2 regions of the Clostridium sp. FP1 genome follow, and region 2 is predicted to be linked to the other one. Evidence: riboswitches for the same ligand, from Rfam matches in the RefSeq annotation. Region 2 holds a riboswitch; the other holds the start of a gene.
The links. Region 2 has a riboswitch for glycine ahead of G9F70_RS21155 (GrdX family protein). Riboswitches for the same ligand answer to the same signal wherever they lie in the genome.
Positions count from the first base shown of each region.

Region 1: another riboswitch for glycine. It lies ahead of G9F70_RS19930 (APC family permease); the one in region 2 lies ahead of G9F70_RS21155 (GrdX family protein).

Region 1 covers NZ_JAAMNJ020000001.1:4,139,630-4,142,847, reverse strand. Annotated here, with positions in the region: gene pepF (oligoendopeptidase F) at 1-62, shown strand, start outside; gene G9F70_RS19930 (APC family permease) at 480-1,817, opposite strand; glycine riboswitch at 1,974-2,071, opposite strand; gene G9F70_RS19925 (hypothetical protein) at 2,523-3,218, shown strand, end outside.
Region 2 covers NZ_JAAMNJ020000001.1:4,441,619-4,444,836, forward strand. Annotated here, with positions in the region: gene G9F70_RS21140 (glycine/sarcosine/betaine reductase component B subunit) at 1-285, opposite strand, end outside; gene G9F70_RS21145 (thioredoxin family protein) at 362-691, opposite strand; gene trxB (thioredoxin-disulfide reductase) at 791-1,717, opposite strand; gene G9F70_RS21155 (GrdX family protein) at 1,746-2,123, opposite strand; glycine riboswitch at 2,299-2,442, opposite strand; gene G9F70_RS21160 (tRNA (cytidine(34)-2'-O)-methyltransferase) at 2,828-3,218, opposite strand, start outside.

The DNA of each region.
Region 1 (3,218 bases), 300 kb from region 2:
CTTTGGAAGATACTATAAGAAGATTTGATGAATTATTAGAGATGCTGGAAAAAGAGATATAGAGTATAGAAGTTCTCCTCCGCGCCTTGTAAAAGAACTCTACACTAGAAATTTGATTAAGAAATTCTAATCTTTTGCAAATATAAAATCCCCTAGCGCTCACACTCAGCGTCCTGCTTCGGGTTCGCTAGCCTGCACTTCCTGTGCAGGCTCACGGAAACTTTATATTCGCAAAAGAAGAATTTCTAAATGGAATTTCAATAGTTTTTTCGTTTCTTATTGCAAGTCATTTTGGAGAAATTTCATACTTACTATTTATCTACTATTTTAAGCGTACAGCTGACAGACATAACTATAACGAAAGAAGCACAGGAATTAACCTGTGCTTCTTTCGTTATAGTTATTATCAATCCATTAGACCGTTAGGAAAAGTATATATTATGTAAATTGCAATTGTAATAATATATACTTTTCTGTTTTTATTTCTTTTTCTTAATATACCAATATACAGGCAATCCAATTAAAGTTATTGCAAGTCCTATAAGTGCGTTTGAAGTATCAGTCATAAGCGTACTTACTAGGATATATATACCTCCGATAATTCCGATGAGTGGAATTATTGGATATAGTGGTACTTTATAAGGTCTATCTAAATCTTTATGTTTTGTTCTTAATATAAATATACCAGCTACCGCCATTGTGAAGAAAATCCATAAAACAAAGGTTACAAGGTTAGTTAATTTATCAAAAGAACCGCTAAATACATATAAGCAAGCAATTACTACTTCGAATACAAAAGCGTTTAATGGAGTTTGATACTTTTCATTAACTTTTCCGAGGAATTTATCAAAAGGTAAGAGTTTATCCTGCGCCATTGCAAAAGGTATTCTAACTCCTGTCATTAGGTAACCATTTAATGTTCCAAAGATTGAAATTAATATACCTGCAGCGATAAATAAGGAACCAGATTTTCCGAATAAAACTGTTGCAGCATCAGAAGCCACTTTATTAGAACTTATAACAGCTGTTATAGGAACTATGTTTATAATTGCTAAATTAAATAGTACATACACTATTATAATAACCACTAACCCAAAAATTATTGATTTTGGTATGTCTTTTTTAGGGTTTTTAAGTTCTCCTGCTATATTACCTACACCTACCCAGCCATCATAAGCCCATAGTGTTCCAAGCATAGCGGCTCCAAATCCAGCACCAGCGGCTGCATTCCCTACAGGTAAAGAAAAACTGTGAGCTGTTCCTTTTATAAGGCCTAAAGCAATAATAATAAAAATTGGAATTAATTTTGCAATAGTTGCAACAAACTGAATTTTACTACCAAGTTTTGTTGATATAACGTTTGCAGTTGTAATAATAAATAACATTAATATTGCAAATAGTTTTTGTTGTATTGAATTCATAGGTACAAAATTAGTTGCTTGAGTTGCCAGGACTATTGCGAGTGCAGCAGCTGCTCCAGGTACATAAATAACAGTTTGTACCCAACCAAATAAAAATGCGACTTTTTCTCCATAAAGTTCTTTGAGATATATAAATACACCTCCGGTTTTTGGAATAGCTGCTGCTATTTCAGCTATAGTAAGAGCGGAAGCCATAGTTATAATACCACCGGCTACCCAAGCAAGTATTCCCAGGGTTGGAGAGCCCGCGTTTTTAAAGACAATGGAAGGTTTAAAGAAAATTCCTGAACCTATAACCATACCTATAACTAGAGTAATGGCTTCTAGTAAACCGATTTCTTTCTTTAGTGTTTTTGGTGAATTATTGATAGAATTTAGTTTTTTTGATGTTTCCAAAATAAATCATCCTCTCTTTTGTTAGCCTTGGAGTAATAGAAAATTGGTATTAATTAAAGACTTCAGAAGATTATTAATTAGTATGCTAGGCTTTCCTTCAAAAAAGTCATTAAAATATATAAAAACAGGGAGTAAAAGGGCGAGAAAAACAATGCCTTTTTACTCCCTGTCCTTTTATCTGAAAGTTTCATTAGATGATCATCTAAGTTGCTCCGTTGATGCCACATTTAAGTAGTCTCTCCAGGGGTATGTCAAATTATTGTACAAGGCGTAGTAAAACAGTAATTAGTCTGTTTTTTAGATGCCTAATACCTGAAAGTTTCAAAATAAACCACAAGCATAGATTTATTTCTTTCTTCTACGGTTACCCAATGCGGATATCTCCAATAATTATCATCCATAAATATAAATTTTATTATTTCTATATTATTTTAATAGGAAATTAAAATTTAGTCAACAAGATTTTTTTAGAATATTATTCTTTAAAAAGGAATCCTTTAGACTATTGGTTTTATAGTTTAAAGGTGTAAAATATAAATGTCCTAAAGCATACAATTTAAAATATTTTCTACAGCAGTATTTGAAAATTTGCAGTAAAATTTGAAGCGTTTTTTTTGTATGCGTCGTCTAATAAGTGAAAGAGTATAAATTTGTATGGGACATTAATAGATTTTATATTTAAATTACAATGTTGGAGGGATTATTATGAAATTCACAAAGAAAACAATAGCCATATTAACTTTAGGGGTGTTTATAAGTGGGAATTCTATGTTAGCATCTGCGAATACTATGAGCAGTCTGAAGAATGATACTAGCTTAAAGATTCAAGCAGTTAGTGAGAAGAATTCACAAAGTGAGAAGAAACCACAAATATTTTTCACAAGCACAGAGGGGATAGTTTCAGATGTACAAGCATCTGAAAGTAAATCTCGATTTACTATAAAAAATAATAAATCAAATAATGATAAGATTATACTAAATGTAAATGATGCTACTGAGATAATAAGTGCAATAGATGGTAAAAAATTAAGTTTAACGGACATTAAAGATGGAGTAAAAGTTAAAGTTTATTATGGACCTGCTGTTACTGCCAGCATACCACCAATGAGTACTGCTAATATGATAATAGTAGAGCAAGGTGAGGAAGAGTCTGGATCATGCAATTATGGAATAATTACTGATGTTTCTTTAATGAAAGAAAATAAAGAAATCACGGCACTTATGAAGGGTGAAATAGATACTAATCTTATCATAAGTGAAAAAACAGAAGTTGTAGATAGTAAAACTGGTAAAGTGGTAAGCTATAAAGATATCAAAAAAGGAACTAGAGTTATAGCATATTATAATATTACTACTATGAGCATGCCACCTATAGCAACTCCTAAAAAAGTTGTTATACTG
Region 2 (3,218 bases):
GTGAGTTCTTCCTGAACCTACTGTGTCAACTTTGTTTATAAATCCTGGGAATATTCCACCACCACCACTAACTTTAACTCTTGGTTCTATTACGTCTTTTACTGGAATTATTCTAACTTCTTCACCGGGTCTTGCTATGTCTAATTTAATCGTTTCCAGTCTTTCGTCTCCTGAAACCGCTTTTAATAATTCATCTTGATTAACATAAAGAATTCCACCCTCAACCTTTGTTTCTGGTCCAAACTGAATATCTTTAATAAATATGTTTCCTATTTCTAGACGCAAAACAATCACCTCCTATGATATTAAGTATATATATCTAATAGCTTATAGCTTTTTTACTATAAGCTTTAGTACCAAATTATAATGTATTATAATAATCTTTTATAAAGTTTTCTACATCATCTAATGAAGAAATTTTATCTGGTGTTATTGTAGCTGCTTTTTCTCCACCCTTATATAAAATCATTGTTGGAAGTCCTAAAACTCTTTGAGCTATAGCTGTTCTCCTTGCTCCACCAATGTTTAAAGAAGCGAATTTAATTTTATCTGAAAATTTTTCTTCTAGGGCATGAACTCCTGGCATAAGTTCTATGCAGATTTCACATTTATCTCCCCAAAAATCTACAAATACTGGTTTTTCAGATTGTAATACTTCTGCTTCAAAATTTTCTTTATTTAATTCTACCATTACTAATGACCTCCTAAAATTTTAATTGTAATTGTTTCATATATATATATTTAAAAGAATTATGCCTTTTATTTAAAAGGATAATACCCTTTATATAAGCTAATTAAATTTATCTTCAATGTAATGTTCAGCATGAGTCGCTGCTATTGCACCATCTGCCGCTGCTGTAATTACTTGTCTTAATAATTTTTCTCTTATGTCTCCCGCTGCATATACCCCTGGTATATTAGTTCTCATCTCTTCATCAGTAATAACGTCGCCTCTCTCCGTCATATTAATCATACCTTTAAACAATTCTGAAATTGGAAGATATCCTACAAATACAAAACATCCATCTACTTTTAAATCACTGAGTTCTCCAGTTTTAACATTTTTTAAAACTAAACCTTCTAAAATTTCTTCGCCCTTAGCTTCCTGCACTACTGTATCCCAAATAAACTTAATTTTTGGGTTTTTAAAAGCTTTTTCTTGAAGTGACTTAGCACCACGAAGTTCATCTCTTCTGTGTATTACTGTAACACTTTCACCAAATTTAGCTAAGTATATAGCTTCAGACAACGCTGAATCTCCGCCTCCTAGCACTGCAATATCTAAATCTGTAAAAAAGTCAGCATCGCAAGTTGCACAATAAGAAACACCTTTTCCTCTTAGTTCAATTTCATTTTTAAATCCACCAAGTCTTGGGTATGCTCCTGTAGCAATTATAATTGTTTTGGCTTTATAAGTTTCTTTATTACACTTGATTACTTTAATATCTCCTTCAAGTTCAACTTCAACAACTTCTTCTTTAACAAATTGTGTTCCAAATTCTTCTGCTTGCTGCTTCATTCTTTTACTTAATGTTGTCCCTGTACATTCTTCAATGGAACCTGGGTAATTATCTAATTCATCTGTTGTAGTCGCTTGTCCACCAAATTTTGCTCTTTCTATTATTAAAGTATCCATTCTTGATCTTGATGCATAAAGTCCAGCAGATAATCCGGCAGGACCTCCACCAATAATTATAGTATCATAAATATGTTCCATAGCTATATCCTCCTTATTTTTCATATGTCTAATTTATTGCATGATCTATTAAATCAAAATCTATAAGTTGAAAATCCAACAATATCTTTTCATTCCACTGAGGCGTTTTAAAATCTTTTAAGAATTTCTCTGTGGTCATAATGCTCTCTTCTATTATAGATAACGATTGCAAGTCAACTCCACTTAATTTTTCTTTTGATATACAAATAGTTCTATAAGGCGTTTCATTCGGCTTTATACTGCTCATTAAAGGATGGGTTAATAATTTATGACCTACATGGATATTATCCCTAACTTTTCTCAAAATATCCATCATGGTTCCTTGAATAAATACTACCTTATATTTAATCTCAAATTTTTCTTTTGACATTGGATTATTTGTTACAATAATTAATGGTTCTATCAATTAATGCCCTCCTTATAGTTCTCTAGGATAAAACAACTGTTAATTGTTATCCCACCCACATAAAACACATTTTAGCACAACAAAAAAGACAGATATAAAAGCCCCTTGTGCCCTTATACTCTGTCTTTTAACCTGAGAGGTTTACTCCGTCGGTGCCATTCGCTTTCCAGAGGTATGTCCATTTTCGGTACCTTTTGCCTGAGAGATTCATGTTGCATAGGCTGCAATACTTACTCCTTCGGCTATCTTAAAAGGGTTAATTTTTTACATTAAAAAATTTATCCCGTGATAATTTAAGATCATCTCCCTAAAACATCATCCATTTCAATATTAAATTATTTCTGTAAATCTATCACATATTTACAGTATACACTATTTTTTTCACATTAACCATAATGTTTAGAATATTAACTATTTTAATTATCTATAGTTGTGATTTATATATCAAATAGTTTGTTATTTTTTTATCATTTGCAAAGCAGATTAAATATCTTTGTGAAACCGATTAAATAATACTATAATTTCATTTAATTAAATATATATATACATTTTTTAGTCTCATAACTCTTTATTGTTATAGTTTTAACCTTATCCATTTTATCCCTCCTTGCTTCCCTATGGGATGATATAACAATTATTAATTACTAAATACTCTAGCATATAAAAAAAATAACTAGTATATATACTAGTTATTTTAGGCTTCCTTATTTCATCTCGGGAAACCCAACTTGCCTAAGAGCTTCATATGTTGTAATAGCAACAGTATTAGAAAGATTGAGGGACCTAGTAGTTGTATTTATCATAGGTACTCGTATACACCTTTCAGGGTCACTATTCCGAACACTATCTGGAAGTCCTGATGACTCACGCCCGAATATTATAAAATCACCTTTTTTATATTCTACTTCTGAATATAATTTTGAAGCCTTTGTTGTAGAATAGTAGAAGGTTGCATCTTTATATTTTTCCCTAAGTGCCTCATATGAATCATGTATCTCAAGGTCTAAAAACGGCCAGTAATCGAGTCCTGCTCTCTTAAGTTGTTTTTCATCTAAACTAAATCCTAATGGTTTTATAAGATGAAGTTTGCAGTCA